3 regions of the Nonomuraea sp. NPDC049725 genome follow, and region 3 is predicted to be linked to each of the others. Evidence: predicted binding sites of a transcription regulator. Region 3 holds the regulator's gene; each other region holds the start of a gene.

Region 1 (5,303 bases), on a different contig from region 3:
GCGCTAGATGAGGCAACCGAAGAACTCGCCCGCTCGGCCGCCGTAGGAGATCATCGCGCACTCGGCGAGCTCCTGCGCCGGATCGAGCCGGACGTGCTGCGGCACTGCGCCCGCATCCTGCCCTACCACCAGGACGCGGAGGAGGCGGCCCAGGACACCCTGCTGGCCGTCGCCCGCAACATCGGGCGGTTCGAGGGGCGCGCCAGGTTCAGCACGTGGCTGCACATCGTGACCGCCAACTGCGCGCGGACCACCTACCGGTCGCTGAAGCGCAGGGCGGCGGAGCAGAGCTCCGACGAGCTGCCCATGCAGAAGCCCGACGTGCGGCGGGTCAGCGTGATCGCCGGGTCGCGGCTCGACCTGCTCGACGCGATGGAGGCGCTGGAGGCCGACAAGCCCGACCTCGCGCAGGCCCTGGTGCTGCGCGACATCGTCCAGCTCGACTACAGCGAGGTGGCCGAGCAGCTCAACATCCCGCTCGGCACGGCCAAGTCGCGCATCCACCAGGCCCGCAAATACGTGCAGGCGGCGCTCGGCGAGGACTATCGGTGAGACCGGTTGTCTCGCGGAGTGAGACGACTGGTCAGTTCACGGCTCGGATTGGGTAGAGTCCGAGTCAGCAACTCCAACTGAATATTGCTCATCCAGAGGGGTGGAGGGACCGGCCCTGCGAAGCCCCGGCAACCCTCCCGGCTTGTGACTCGCGACCTGCGAGGCCGACCGGGACAGGGTGCCAATTCCGGTCCGTGGTCAGGGTGGCCGCGGACGAAGATGAGGGAAGGCCTCGCTTCATGTCGCTCGACTTCGGTCCCGCCGTCGCTCTCTCCTGCCGCGAGTGCGGCACCCGCTACCCCCTGGGCCCCAGCTTCGCCTGCCTGGAGTGTTTCGGGCCGCTCGAGGCGGCCTACTCCTTCGGGAACGTGACCCGCGCCGACATCGAGTCGGGCCCGGCCAACATCTGGCGCTACCGCTCGCTGCTGCCGGTGCCGGTCGACGTCGCGTCCAAGCCCAACATGAACCCCGGCTGGACCAAGCTCGTCAAGGCGGGCAACCTGGGCCGGGCGCTGGGCATCAAGTCCCTGTACGTCAAGGACGACTCGGGCAACCCCACCCACTCCTTCAAGGACCGGGTGGTGGCCATCGCCGTCGAGGCGGCCCGCAACTTCGGCTTCCACACGCTGTCGTGCTCCTCCACCGGCAACCTGGCCGGCGCGGTGACGGCCGCCGCCGCCAGGGCCGGCCTGGAGGCCTGCGTCTTCATCCCCGCCGACCTGGAGCAGGCGAAGATCGCCATGGCCCGGGTGTTCGGCGGCAAGCTGATCGGCATCGACGGCACCTACGACGAGGTCAACCGGTTCTGCTCGGAGCTCATCGGCGACCCGCTGGGCGACAAGTGGGGATTCGTCAACGTCAACCTGCGGCCCTACTACGCCGAGGGCTCCAAGACGCTCGCCTACGAGATCGCCGAGCAGCTCGGCTGGAAGCTGCCCGAGCAGATCGTCATCCCGATCGCCTCCGGCTCCCAGCTCACCAAGATCGACAAGGGCTTCAAGGAGCTCATCCAGCTCGGCCTGGTCGAGGACAGCCCGTACAAGGTGTTCGGGGCGCAGGCGCTCGGCTGCTCGCCGGTCTCGGCCGCCTACAAGGCCGGCCACGACGTCGTCCAGCCGGTCAAGCCCGACACCATCGCCAAGTCGCTGGCCATCGGCAACCCCGCCGACGGCCCCTACGTGCTCGACATCGCGCGCCGCACCGGCGGGGCGGTGGAGGACGTCACGGACGCCGAGATCGTCGCCGCGATCAAACTGCTGGCCTCGACCGAGGGCATCTTCGCCGAGACGGCCGGCGGTGTGACCGTCGGGGTGCTGAAGAAGCTCGTCGAGACCGGCCAGCTCGACCCCGAGGCCGAAACCGTGGTGCTCAACACCGGTGACGGGCTCAAGACGCTCGACGCGGTCACCGACGTCACCCCCACGGCCGTGATCCGGCCCTCTCTCGACGCGTTCCGCGCGACTGTCTGACAACCAGGAAAGGCGAGATTTACCATGAGCGTTTCTGTGCGGATTCCCACCATCCTGCGCACCTACACCGGCGGTAACGCGGAGGTGAGTGGAGAGGGCGCGACGCTGCGTGACGTGCTTGCCAAGCTCGACTCCGACTACCCGGGCATCGGCGCGCGCATTCTTGATGAATCGGGCAAGATTCGTCGTTTTGTCAACGTTTACGTTGGCGAAGAGGATGTCCGTTTCGCCGAGGGGCTCGACACTCCCGCCCCTGAGGGCACTCAGATCTCCATCATCCCGGCGGTCGCGGGCGGCTGAGAACCCCCCGATCTCCAGAACGAACCTCTAGAAGGCGCCCCATGTGGGCGCCTTCTCTTTTGTGAAATACAAGGTTGAACCAGTTAGCGTGAGGTGAAATACCCGATTTGCCGATTGACTCTGTTGCCAAACGCCTTCCCACAGGTATGGTCGAGTGCGATCGTACGGCTGATATCCATTAGTCAGGCGATTGTGGGTCTCGCGGAGGAATGGGCGGGATCTATGAGCCCAGTAAGAGGAGTCGGAAGTGGCGCAGGGCACCGTCAAGTGGTTCAACGCGGACAAGGGCTACGGCTTCATCGCGGTAGACGGTGGTAAGGATGTATTCGTCCATTACTCGGCAATCTTGATGGACGGGTATCGGTCTCTCGAGCAGGGCCAACGGGTCGAGTTCGAGATCACGCAGGGCCAGAAGGGACCGCAGGCGGAGTCCGTCCGCTCGGTCTGACGTGGTGAGCACCGGCGGCTCGCACGTCAGCGCAGTACGTGCGAACCGCCACCTCTCGTCCCCTCACGTACGGCGGGCTCACGGGCCCGCCGTACCGACGTGACCTGGGGCGGGGTGCTGTCGGCTTGCACTCGACCGGGTAGAGTGCTAAACAATTCGTTGGCACTCTCTGTCGCAGAGTGCCAACCCTGGGATCGAGACGATGGGGTCCGCCGAAGGAGCTGCGGGCCCACATGCCGTCGCGGGCGTCGGCTCGATCGCAGCAGCCACCCTGTGTCTGGGAGGTCTAGCCTTATGGCAGCCAAGATGATCGCGTTTGACGAGGACGCCCGGCGCGGTCTCGAGCGCGGTATGAACCAGCTCGCCGACGCCGTCAAGGTGACCCTGGGGCCCAAGGGCCGCAACGTCGTGCTGGAGAAGAAGTGGGGCGCCCCCACGATCACCAACGACGGTGTCTCCATCGCCAAGGAGATCGAGCTCGAGGACCCGTGGGAGAAGATCGGCGCCGAGCTGGTCAAGGAAGTCGCCAAGAAGACGGACGACGTCGCGGGCGACGGCACCACCACCGCCACCGTGCTCGCCCAGGCGCTCGTCCGTGAGGGCCTGCGCAACGTGGCCGCCGGCGCGAACCCGATGGCTCTGAAGAAGGGCATCGAGTCCGCGGTCGAGCGGGTCAGCGAGGAGCTGTCCAAGCTGGCCAAGGACGTGGAGACCAAGGAGCAGATCGCCTCCACCGCCTCCATCTCCGCCGCCGACCCCGAGATCGGCTCGCTCATCGCCGAGGCGATGGACAAGGTCGGCAAGGAAGGCGTCATCACCGTCGAGGAGAGCAACACCTTCGGCCTCGAGCTCGAGCTCACCGAGGGCATGCGCTTCGACAAGGGCATGACGTCGATGTACTTCGTGACGGACTCCGACCGTATGGAGGCCGTGCTCGAGGACCCGTACATCCTCATCGTCAACTCGAAGGTCTCGGCCAACAAGGACCTGCTGCCGCTGCTCGACAAGGTCGTGCAGTCCGGCAAGCCGCTCCTCATCATCGCCGAGGACATCGAGGGCGAGGCCCTGGCCACCCTCGTGGTCAACAAGATCCGCGGCCTGTTCCGCTCCGTGGCCGTCAAGGCCCCGGGCTTCGGTGACCGCCGCAAGGCCATGCTCGGCGACATCGCCATCCTCACCGGTGGTCAGGTCATCGCCGAGGAGGTCGGTCTCAAGCTCGAGAACGCCACCCTCGACCTGCTCGGCCGCGCCCGCAAGGTCGTCGTCACCAAGGACGAGACCACGATCGTCGACGGCGCCGGTGACGCCGACGCGATCAGCGGCCGCGTGAACGAGATCCGCGCCGAGATCGAGCGCACGGACTCCGACTACGACCGCGAGAAGCTCCAGGAGCGCCTGGCCAAGCTCGCCGGTGGCGTCGCCGTCATCAAGGCGGGCGCGGCCACCGAGGTCGAGCTCAAGGAGCGCAAGCACCGCATCGAGGACGCCGTGCGCAACGCCAAGGCGGCCGTCGAGGAGGGCATCGTCCCCGGTGGTGGCGTGGCGCTGCTGCAGGCCGGCGCCAAGGCCTTCGACAAGCTGGAGCTGACCGGCGACGAGGCCACCGGTGCCGCGATCGTCCGCAAGGCCCTGGAGGAGCCGCTCAAGCAGATCGCGGTCAACGCCGGCCTCGAGGGCGGCGTCGTGGTCGAGCGCGTGCGCAACCTCACCCCGGGTGAGGGCCTCAACGCGGCCACCGGCGAGTACGTCAACATGTTCGAGTCGGGCATCCTCGACCCGGCCAAGGTGACGCGCTCGGCGCTGCAGAACGCCGCCTCCATCGCGGCGCTCTTCCTCACCACCGAGGCCGTCATCGCCGAGAAGCCCGAGAAGACCCCGGCCGCTCCCGCTGGCATGCCCGGCGGCGGCGACATGGACTTCTAGGTCCGATCGCGTTCCACGTGGCGATAGCGTCAGCCCGGTCCGGATTTCCGGCTCGGGCTGATGTGTTTATCGGAGCCGTCCCTAAATAGGGGCGGCTTCTTCTCTTGTGCGCGACAAACAGGTCTGATCCACGCCAGCCAGGTTCCGGTCCGGGTGGAACTCTGGGGCAATGAGCGCTTGGGCAGTCATGGAGAAGTTTTACGCCGCCGAGGCCGCGTACGTCGCCGCCGGCGGATTCGGCAAGGCGTCGTACGACGACGTCGCCGTACACCTCGACCCCGAAGTGGTGCTGCACCAGGCGCCGGGACTGCCTTTCACCGGAACGGGAACCTGGCGCGGGCATGACGGGATGGAACGCTTTCTCGCCGCCTTCAGCGAGGTGTGGGAGTCGATGGAATTCCTGGAGCAGGAGCATTGGGGCGACGACAGCACGGTGGTCGTCCGCAACCGGGTCCGCTTCCGCGCCCGCGCCACCGGGCGGGACGTCGACGCCCTGATCATGCAGCTGATCACCGTACGGGACGGGCGCATGCTCGAATGCCGGCCCTTCTACTGGGACCCCCAGGCCATCGCCGACGCCTGCCGCCCGCCGGTCAGTCGTTCCGCCTGAC
Region 2 (5,303 bases), on a different contig from region 3:
ATTTCACAGAAAAATGTGACATAGCGCTACAAACAACGAAACGGCCCGCACCGGAATCCGGTGCGGGCCGAAGCGCGTTACAGGCGAACCCTAGTGGCCGTGCCCGTGGCCGTGACCCTGGCCGCCGGCCGGGGCCTCCTCCTCGGGCTTGTCCACCACGAGGGCCTCTGTGGTCAGCAGCATGCCCGCGATCGACGCCGCGTTCTGCACCGCCGAGCGGGTGACCTTGACCGGGTCGTTGACGCCCTGCGCGAGCAGGTCGCCGTACTCGCCGGTGGCCGCGTTGAGGCCGTGGCCCGCGGGGAGCTCCGCCACCTTGTGGGTGACGACGTAGCCCTCCAGGCCGGCGTTCTCGGCGATCCAGCGGGCCGGCTCGACCAGCGCGCGGCGCACGATGTTGACACCGGTCGCCTCGTCGCCCGTCAGGCCGAGGTCGTCGAGGTCCTTGGAGACGTGGATCAGCGCGGAGCCGCCGCCGGAGACGATGCCCTCCTCGATCGCGGCGCGCGTCGCGGAGATCGCGTCCTCGAGGCGGTGCTTCTTCTCCTTGAGCTCCACCTCGGTGGCCGCGCCGACGCGCAGCACGCACACGCCGCCCGCGAGCTTGGCCAGGCGCTCCTGGAGCTTCTCGCGGTCCCAGTCGGAGTCGGACTGCTCGATGGCGAGCTTGATCTCCTTGACCCGGTCCTCGATCGCGGCAGGGTCGCCGGCGCCGTCGACGATGGTCGTGGCGTCCTTGGTGACGACGATGCGGCGGGCGGTGCCGAGCACCTCCAGGCCGACGTTCTCCAGCTTGAGGCCGACCTCCTCGCTGACGACCTGGCCGCCGGTGAGGATGGCCATGTCCTGCAGCATCGCCTTGCGGCGGTCGCCGAAGCCCGGAGCCTTGACGGCGACGGAGGTGAAGGTGCCGCGGATCTTGTTGGTGACCAGGACGGCCAGGGCCTCGCCCTCGACGTCCTCGGCGACCACGAGCAGCGGCTTCTTCGTCTGGGCGATCTGCTCCAGCAGCGGCAGGAAGTCCGCGATGGAGGAGACCTTGCCCTGGGTGAGCAGGATGTAGGCGTCCTCCAGGACGGACTCCATCCGCTCGGAGTCGGTCACCATGTAGGCCGACAGGTAACCCTTGTCGAACTGCAGGCCCTCGGTGAACTCGAGCTCCATGCCCATGGCGTTGGACTCTTCGACGGTCAGCACGCCGTCCTTGCCGACCTTGTCGAACGCCTCGGCGATCAGGTCGCCGATCTTGGCGTCCTGGGCGGAGATCGTCGCCACGTCGGCGATGGCCTTCTTGTCCTCGACCGGGATGGCCGAGGCGAGCAGCCTGTCACTGACGTCCTTGGCGGCCTTGTCGATGCCGCGCTTGAGCGACAGCGGCGAGGCGCCGGCCGCCACGTTGCGCAGGCCCTCGCGGACCATGGCCTGGGCCAGGACGGTCGCGGTGGTGGTGCCGTCACCCGCGATGTCGTTGGTCTTGGTGGCAACTTCCTTGGCGAGCTGGGCGCCGAGGTTCTCGTAACGGTCCTCCAGCTCGACCTCGCGAGCGATGGTGACACCGTCGTTGGTGATCGTCGGAGCACCGAACTTCTTGTCGATGACGACGTTGCGGCCACGCGGGCCGAGGGTAACCTTCACGGCGTCCGCGAGGGCGTTGACTCCGCGCTCAAGCGCGCGGCGGGCGTCCTCGTCGAACTCCAGAATCTTCGCCATTTTGCTGAAAGTCCTCTCCTAGCGTCGAAAGCCCCGGCCGCCTTGGGAGCGCCCGGGGCCCGACACGACCGGCTTACTTCTCGATGATCGCGAGAACGTCGCGGGCGGAGAGCACGAGGTACTCCTCGCCGCCGTACTTGACCTCGGTGCCGCCGTACTTGCTGTAGAGGACGATGTCGCCCTCGGAGACGTCGAGCGGAATCCGCTTGTCGCCGTCCTCGTCCCAGTTGCCCGGGCCCACCGCGAGGACCTTGCCCTCCTGCGGCTTCTCCTTGGCGGTGTCAGGGATGACCAGGCCGGAAGCGGTGGTCTGCTCTGCCTCAAGCGGCTGAACCACGATGCGGTCGCCGAGCGGCTTAACGGGAACCTTGGTGGCGGTCGTCACGATCGGACCTCCCCTTCAGATTTGAATGATCAGAAGAGGCGACCAGCGGGGCCTGCCGTCGCGGGTGCCAGACCTGCCTCGTCGCACAGTTGGCACTCTCAAGGGGAGAGTGCCAACAGGAAACATATGCAAGAGGGGCTTGACAGTCAACACGAACGCGTCAGCTCTGGGCGATCAGGCGTAGGAGCCTTCCGCCAGGTCGGCCACGATCCCGGCCCGGCCGGGGTTCCAGCCCAGGGCCGCCCGGGTGCGCGACGCGCCGATGCGCTGGCTGAGCGCGAGGGCCTGGGCGAATCCCTCCCCCAGCACCCCGGCGGCCTCCGCGAGCGGCCACGGCTCCGCGGCGGCGCCCACGCCGGCCGCCACACCGGCCGCCTCGGCGACGGCGTCCACGGGCACGCCCTCCTCGGCGATGGCGTGGTAGATCCGCGCCTCCCCCTTCTCCACGACCGCGACGAGCAGGTCCGCCAGGTCGTCCACGTGCACGGCCGTCCAGGCGGGCACTCCCCCGGCGGTCACGTACACGCCCGTGCCGCGCCGGGCCGCCTGCTCGCGCAGCAGCGCGGGGATGCCGCCGCCCCGGCCGTGGACGACGCCCGGCCGGACCACCGACCCGCCGCCGTCGAGCACGAGCCGCTCGACCTGGTCGCGGTAGGCGACCAGCGGGACGGGGTCGGCCGGGCTCTCCTCGTCCCCGCCGTCCACCTCGCCGAGCACCCAGACCCCGCTCACGTACGTCACCCGCTTCCCGGAGGCGGCGAGCGCGCCGACGGAGGCCAGGTCGGTCTCCCGGTCGCCGGTCAGCTCGGCGGCGTGCACCACGGCGTCGACGTCGGCGGTCAGCGCGGCGGCGACCGACGCCGGGTCCGCCAGGTCGCCGTGGCGCTCGTCGGCCACCCCGGGCACCCGCCTGCTCCCGTCGGCCGACGGCCGCACCAGCGCCGCGACCTCGTGGCCGCGCTCGATCAGCCGCTCGACCAGCACCCCGCCGATGTAGCCCGTCGCGCCCAGCACCAGCACCTTCATGTCTTCCACCTCGAACACTTCGACGTTGAACACTTCGACACCCAGGAAACTAGCGCGGCTCCCCCAAAATTTCAACGTCGAAGTTTTTGATATCGTCGGACGCATGGAAGACGCCGTCGACGTGATCCTCGGACAGTGGGCGCGGGCCCGCCCCGGCCTGGACGCCTCGCCCATGGGCGTCGTCGGCCGGGTCTCCCGCCTGTCGCGCCTGCTCGAACGCGGCGTGAAGGAGTTCCTGGCCGGGCGCGGCCTGGAGCCCTGGGAGTTCGACATGCTGGCCACGCTGCTGCGCAGCGGCGAGAGCCACACCATGTGCATGAAGGACCTGTCCTCCTCCGCGATGGTCAGCCCCGGCGCGCTCACCAACCGCATGGACCGCCTGGTCGAGCGCGGCCTGGTCGACCGCCGGCCGGCGCCGGGAAACCGCCGCATGATCCTGGTCTCGCTCACTCCCGAGGGGCTGCGCCTGGTCGACGACGTGCTGGAGGGGCATCTCGACAACGAGCGCGACCTGCTGGCCGGGCTCGACGACGACGAGCGCGCCGCCCTGGCCGGGCTGCTGCGCAAGCTGCTCGTCTCCCTGCGCGACACCGATCTCTGAGCCGGCCCGCCGCGTGCACTACCGTCGTACGTCGTGGACCTGGACGCCTTCACCGAGCTGCTGACACCGCGCGGCCTGCGGGCGCTGGCCGAGGCGGAGGAGCTCGCCGGCGCCGACCCGGTCGCGGCGGCCACCCGGCTGCGCCGCACCTACGACGCCGCCCTGACCTCGGCGGCGCTCACCCAGGCGGGGCTGCGCGAGCGGGCCGCCGCCAAGTTCGGCGCCGACGCGGCGCGCATGTTCTTCACCCCGCACGGCCTCGAACAGTCCACCCGCGCCGAGGTCGCCGAACACCGGGCCCGCCGCCTGGCCGAGTGCGGCGCCGGGCCGCGCGTCGCCGACGCCTGCTGCGGCATCGGCGGCGACTTCCTGGCGCTGGCCCGCGCGGGCCGCACGGTCGAGGCCGTCGACGCCGACCCGCTGACCGCCGCCGTCGCCCGCGCCAACGCCGACGCGCTCGGCCTGGGCGAGCGCGTCACCGTGCGGGTGGCCGACGCCGCGACCGTGCGGCCCGAGGACCACGACGTGCTGTTCGCCGACCCGGCCAGGCGCGGCTCGCGGGGCCGCACGTTCGACCCGATGTCCTACTCGCCGCCCTGGCCCGTCGTCCTCGACCTGCTCTCCCGGGCGCGCCTGGCCTGCCTCAAGGTCGCCCCCGGCATCCCGTACGAGTTCATCCCCGCGCAGGCGCAGGCCGAGTGGGTCTCGTACAAGGGCGAGGTGAAGGAGGCCGCGCTCTGGACGGGCGCCGGCGAGCCCGGGCGGCGGGCGACGCTCCTGCCGGGCGGCCACACGCTGACCGCCACCGGGGTCGAGGCCGGCACCGGGCCGGTGGGGCGCTACGTGTACGAGCCGGACGGGGCCGCGGTGCGGGCGCATCTGGTGGGCGAGGTGGCCGAGCTGGTGGGCGGGTGGCTGGCCGACCCGATGATCGCCTACATCTCGGGGGACGAGCCGGTCGACACGCCGTGGGCCGCGCGGTACGAGGTGGTCGAGACGCTGCCGTTCTCGCTCAAACGGCTCAGAGCGGCGCTGCGGGCACGCCGCGTCGGAAATGTCACCATTAAAAAGCGCGGATCGGCTGTGGATATCGAGCGGCTGCGCGGCGACCTCCGGCTTTCCGGTGAAGAATCCGCCGTCGTCATTCTGACGAGGATTATGGATAAACCATCCGTTCTGATCTGCCACCCGTCACGACCTGCGTGAATGACAAATCTGGACGATTCCATCATAAGAGCGATCTTCTCCTTCGCCGATGACGGACCTTGATCGAAAGGCTAAGGTAGCCGGGCGGGAGTTCTCCCCCCTATTGCGGTGAGCCGCGTTCTCCTTCTTTCACTTGCACATCGGACCCAACCCCACCGCCACGCGGCAGACCGTCGACAGCGAAGGAGCCTTTCGGTGGACCATTCCAACCACACCACCACCCTTCTGCAGGCAGGCGGCCAGACCGCCATCTCCGACAGGATGCGGGAGCTGCTGGCGCGTGCCGCCCAGGATCATGTGTACGAACAGCGCACGCAGGGAGCCGTCCTCGACGAGATCCGGCAGCGGCTGGAGGGCATGGAATGGCTCCTCCGC
Region 3 (5,303 bases):
GGGAGGTGGGGGCGCGGCCCCGGCATCTGACGGTGTTCACCGCCTATACAACGACGATCGCGGCCGTGCTGGCGGCCTCGCACCGGGCGGGGCCGCTGGAGGCGCTGGCGCGGGGCAAGGAGGCCGCCGCGCAGCAGCGGGCGCTGGTGACGGGGGCGCTGGCGGCGGGCGGGTTCGCGGCGGCCGACTACGCGGCGTTCCTGCGGGCCGGGGCCGTGACGGACGACGCCCTGGCCCGCTACGGGCGGATGGCCGGGCGGACGGGCGCGGCGGCGCTGGACCGGGCGCTGCGGTCCGGCCCGGTAGCCCGCGTGGCCGCACTGGAGCAGGAGGCCGTGGCGAGCGCCTCGGGCACGGCGGTGACGGCGGGGCCCCGGGCATGGGAGAGCGCCACGGAGGCCCGTACGGACGCGCTGAGGGCCGCGCAGCGGGTGGCGGGCGGTCAGGCCCGCGCGGCCGCCGTGGCCGCCGTGGAGCGCGAGACGCGCCGTCTGCTGACGCTGGCGGCCTCCGGCGCCGCGCTGACGCTGGTGCTGCTCGCGCTGGGGGCGCTGGTCGTGCGCTCGGTCCTGCGCCCGCTGCGCAACCTGGCCACGGAGGCGGCCATCCTGCGCGACCACGCGGCCGAGCTGGAGTCCGGCGTACGGGAGGCGGGCCCCGGCAGGGCGCGGGCCGACGCGTTCACCGAGGTGGCGTGGGCCGTCGGCGGCATGCACGCGACGGCGGCGCGGCTGGCCGCCCAGCGGACGGCGCTGCGCGAGGGCACGGCGGAGGCGCTGGCCGAGCTGGGGCGGCGCAACCGCGACCTGGTGCACCGTCAGCTCGGCGCGGTCGGCGTGCTGCAGCGGCACGAGTCCGACCCGGCGGCGCTGGCGCGGCTGTGCGAGCTCGACCGGCTGACCGGGCGGCTGCGCAGGAACGCCGAGAGCCTGCTGGTGCTGGCGGGCAAGCGGGCGGCGCGCCGCTCGTCGGAGCCGGTCCCGGTGGCCGACGTGGTGCGGATGACGCTGGCGGAGATGGAGGGCCATCACCGGGTGACGCTGCGGGTGCTGGACGGCCCGCTGGTGCGCGGGGCCGTCGTGGCCGAGGTGGCGCACCTGCTGGCCGAGCTGGTGGAGAACGCGCTGGCGTTCTCGCCGCCCGACGCCGAGGTGGAGATCTGGGCGCGCGCCGACGAGGGCGAGTGCCGCATCACGATCACCGATCACGGCGTCGGCATGACGCCCGCCGAGCTGGCCTCGGCCAACGCCCGGCTCAGGGGCGAGGAGAGCTTCCTGGCCGCGCCCGACCGCTGCCTCGGCCACCACGTGGTGGGCCGGCTGGCGGAGCGGCTCGGCGTGCGGGTGTGGCTGCACGAGACGCCCCGCTCCGGGGTGACCGCCCGGGTGGCGCTGCCGGAGGAGCTCCTGACGGCGGCCTCAGCGGCCGTTGAACGCGTCGCGCAGCCGTGAGAAGAACCCCTGCTGGCCCGGCGCGAACTTGCCGGGCGGGCGCTCCTCGCCGCGCAGCTTGGCCAGCTCGCGCAGCAGCTCCTCCTGGGCCGGGTCGAGGCGGCCGGGCGTCTCGACGTTGACGTGGATGAGCAGGTCGCCGCGGCCCGACTCGTTGAGCCGCTGGACGCCGCGCCCGTACATGGTGATGACCTGACCGGACTGGGTGCCGGGCCGCACGTCGACCTCCTCCGGGCCGTCGAGCGTCTCGACGGACAGGATGGTGCCGAGCGCGGCCGCCGTCATCGGGATCTGGACCGTGCAGTGCAGGTCGTCGCCGCGCCGCTCGAAGATCTCGTGCGGCTTCTCGGCGATCTCCAGGAACAGGTCGCCGGGCGGGCCGCCGCCGGGGCCGACCTCGCCCTCGCCGGCGAGCTGGATGTGGGTGCCGTCCTCGACGCCGGCCGGGATCCGGACCTTGATCGTGCGGCGGGTGCGCACCCGGCCGTCGCCGGAGCACTCCTGGCACGGGTGGCGGATGATGCTGCCGAAGCCGCCGCACTGCGGGCACGGCCGCGAGGTCATGACCTGGCCCAGGAACGAGCGGGTGACCTGGGAGATCTCGCCGCGCCCGTTGCACATGTCGCAGGTGTCGGGGTGGGTGCCCTGGGCGGTGCCGGCGCCCTGGCACACCTCACAGGTGACGGCCGTGTCGACGACGAGCTCACGGGTGGTGCCGAACGCGGTCTCGCGCAGGTCGAGCTCGACCCGGATGGTCGCGTTGCGGCCGCGCCTGGCGCGCGAACGGGGGCCGCGCGTGCCGCCGGCGGTGCCGAAGAAGGCGTCCATGATGTCGCTGAACGGGAACCCGGCGCCGAACCCGCCGGCGCCCGCACCCGCGCCGCCGCCGCCGAACGGGTCGCCGCCGAGGTCGTACATCTGGCGCTTGCTCGGGTCGGACAGCACCTCGTAGGCCTGCGTGATCTCCTTGAACCGCTCCTGGGTGGCGGGATCGGGATTCACGTCAGGGTGCAGCTCGCGGGCCAGCCGGCGGTAGGCCTTCTTGATCTCGTCCTGACTGGCGTCACGGCGCACCCCGAGGGTGGCGTAGTAGTCGCTGTTTGCCACTTATCGACCTCTTAAGATGCAGCCAGGATCTGGCTGACGTAGCGTGCCACCGCGCGTACGGCGCCCATCGTCACGGGGTAGTCCATCCTCGTGGGGCCCAGCACGCCGAGCCGGGCCAGTTGGTTGTCGCCTTGACCGTATCCCGTGGCGACGATGGACGTGCCCCGCAGTCCGGTATAGGCGTTCTCGGAACCGATGCGCACGGTGAGAGCGGACGGGGTGTCTGTGGTTGTCTCGCCGAGCAGCCGCATGAGCACGACCTGTTCCTCCAGCGCCTCCAGCACGTCGCGCAGGCCGACGCTGAAGTCGGCGCCGGCGAGGTTGGCCGCGCCGGCGAACACGATCTTCTCGTCGTGCCGCTCGACGAGCGTTTCGAGCAGGACCGACAGGATCGTCGCCACCACCGGCCGGTCCTCGACCGGCAGCCGCTCGGGCAGGTCGGACACCAGCTCCGGCACGCTGGCCAGGCCGCAGCCGTCGAGACAGGCGTTGAGCACCGCACGCAGGTGCGCGATGCGGGTGTCCTCCACCACCTCGGGCAGCTCGATCACGCGCTGCTCGACGCGGCCGGTGTTGGTGATCAGGACGAGCATGACCCGCCGCTCGGCGAGCGGGACCAGCTCGACGTGCCGGACCGTGGAACGGGTCAGGGTCGGATACTGCACGACGGCGACCTGCCTGGTGAGCTGCGCGAGCAGCCGCACCGTGCGGGTCACCACGTCGTCGAGGTCGACCGCGCCCGCCAGGAAGGTCTCGATCGCCCGGCGCTCCGCTCCGGAGAGCGGCTTGACCTGCGAGAGCCTGTCGACGAACAGGCGATAACCCTTGTCCGTCGGCACTCGGCCCGCGCTGGTGTGCGGCTGGGTGATGTAGCCCTCCTCCTCCAGCGCGGCCATGTCGTTGCGGACCGTCGCCGGGGAGACCTTGAGGTTGTGGCGCTCGGCGAGCGCCTTCGAGCCGACGGGTTCGTTGGTCGACACGTAGTCTTCGACAATGGCGCGGAGCACCGCGAGTTTACGATCGTCGAGCACGTGCGCACCTCCTACCGCTGCCTTTAGGGGAAACGCCAGGTCTAGCACTCTGTGTTCCCGAGTGCCAAGTGTACGGCTCTCACCCACAAGGTGCGATAACGCCGGGGGCCCGATGACAAGCCGAATGCCAAGCCTCACACTTGCCGCCATGACGGACAATTCGCCGTACGGCCCGCCGCCTCCGCCGGGGCCGCAGCCGGGGACCCACCACCAGTATCCGCCCCCTCCCCCTGGTCAGCAGCCCTACTTCGCCCCGCCGCCGCCCCCGTACGGGCAGCAGTTCCCGCCTCCGTACGGGCAGCGGGTGGACCCGAAGGCGATCCGGCCCCGGCTGCGGTGGATCGGCGTCGCATGGGGCGTGGCGGCCGTGTGCGTGCTGGCCGCCGGGGCGCTGTTCGTGAGCAGCCTGTTCAGCACGGTGGCGAACGTGGCGCCGAGCCGCACGTTCGCCGCCGGCGAGACGGTCGCGGCCACGCTCGACCCGGCCGACGGCCCCGCCCTCTACCTCGCCTCCGACGGCCCGGTCAGCTACGACTGCCAGATCTCCGGCGGCGCCACGCTCATCGCGCCCTCCGGCACGACCACGCTCACCGTCGACGGCACCCGCTGGGAGCAGATCGCGCTGGTCAACGCGCCGTCGGCGGGCCAGTACCAGGTCACCTGCGCCACCCAGCAGCAGTCGGACGCCCGGTTCGGCATCGGCACGGGCGTGCTCGGCGCGGCGGCCGGGGTCGTGGGCGGCGCGGCGGTGGCCGCGATCGTGGCCGCGATCGGCGTGCTCGCGGCGGCCTTCGTGACGATCGTGGTCGTGATACGACGCAGCGGGCACCGCAAGCGCCTCGCGGCGGGCGGGTGATTTGCTACGGTCCCCGGTGTGTACGACGGTGATGTTCTCGCGGGAAACTGGCGGCGCCCGGGCAAGGGCAAGATCCCGCAGGTGCCGGCCGAGCCGGACCTGGTGGTGGAGGACGCCGACAGCGGCTTCTGCGGCGCTGTGGTGGCCTGCGACAAGGAGGCCGTCACGCTGGAGGACCGCTTCGGCAGGCGCCGGCTGTTCCCGCTCGCGCCCGCCGCGTTCCTGCTGGAGGGCAAGGTCGTGACGCTCGTGCGGCCCCAGGCCGCCGCTCCCCGGGCGCCCCGGCGCAGCGCCTCGGGCTCGATCGCCGTGGAGGGGCTGCGGGCCAGGGTGGCCCGCGAGAGCCGCATCTACGTCGAGGGCGTGCACGACGCCGCCCTGGTGGAGAAGATCTGGGGTCACGACCTGCGGGTCGAGGGCGTCGTCGTCGAGTACCTGGAGGGCGTCGACGACCTGCCGGCGATCGTCGAGGAGTTCGCGCCCGAGCCGGGGCGGCGGCTGGGCGTGCTGGTCGACCATCTGGTGCCGGGCTCCAAGGAGAGCCGCATCGCCGCCCAGGTCACCTCGCCGCACGTGCTCGTGGTCGGGCACCCGTACGTGGACATCTGGCAGGCGGTCAAGCCGTCGGCCGTGGGTATCGCGGCCTGGCCGGACGTGCCGCGCGGGGTGCCGTGGAAGGAGGGCGTGATCGCCGCCCTGGGCTGGCGCGGCGAGCCGGCCGACGCCTGGCGGCGCATCCTCGGCTCCGTCTCGACCTACGCCGATCTGGAGCCCGAGCTGCTCGGCCGGGTCGAGGAGCTGATCGACTTCGTCACCGGGGCAGCCTCGTGAGCGCGGCGGCCTGATCAGCTCAGGATG

The links. Region 3 encodes HrcA, which represses chaperone genes, less so after heat shock. Its sites were predicted from a motif close to TTGGCACTCTCNNNNNGAGAGTGCCAA; they were not measured.
Region 1: a site for HrcA is predicted at 2,929-2,955, ahead of groL (chaperonin GroEL). Genes of this name have one in related genera too.
Region 2: a site for HrcA is predicted at 2,185-2,211, ahead of groES (co-chaperone GroES). Genes of this name have one in related genera too.

What each region holds. Positions count from the first base shown of each region.
Region 1 covers NZ_JBFANJ010000018.1:29,453-34,755, forward strand. The annotation lists gene AB0J53_RS35920 (RNA polymerase sigma factor) at 1-552, shown strand, start outside; SAM riboswitch class I at 638-778, shown strand; gene thrC (threonine synthase) at 792-2,021, shown strand; gene AB0J53_RS35930 (MoaD/ThiS family protein) at 2,046-2,321, shown strand; gene AB0J53_RS35935 (cold-shock protein) at 2,569-2,769, shown strand; gene groL (chaperonin GroEL) at 3,064-4,692, shown strand; gene AB0J53_RS35945 (nuclear transport factor 2 family protein) at 4,880-5,302, shown strand; gene AB0J53_RS35950 (LysR family transcriptional regulator) at 5,286-5,303, opposite strand, start outside.
Region 2 covers NZ_JBFANJ010000006.1:432,795-438,097, forward strand. The annotation lists gene groL (chaperonin GroEL) at 91-1,710, opposite strand; gene groES (co-chaperone GroES) at 1,784-2,098, opposite strand; gene AB0J53_RS18970 (NAD-dependent epimerase/dehydratase family protein) at 2,270-3,154, opposite strand; gene AB0J53_RS18975 (MarR family transcriptional regulator) at 3,225-3,722, shown strand; gene AB0J53_RS18980 (class I SAM-dependent methyltransferase) at 3,756-4,928, shown strand; gene AB0J53_RS18985 (hypothetical protein) at 5,124-5,303, shown strand, end outside.
Region 3 covers NZ_JBFANJ010000008.1:212,805-218,107, forward strand. The annotation lists gene AB0J53_RS22420 (nitrate- and nitrite sensing domain-containing protein) at 1-1,451, shown strand, start outside; gene dnaJ (molecular chaperone DnaJ) at 1,419-2,558, opposite strand; gene hrcA (heat-inducible transcriptional repressor HrcA) at 2,570-3,589, opposite strand; gene AB0J53_RS22435 (hypothetical protein) at 3,738-4,445, shown strand; gene AB0J53_RS22440 (DUF3097 domain-containing protein) at 4,464-5,276, shown strand; gene hemW (radical SAM family heme chaperone HemW) at 5,291-5,303, opposite strand, start outside.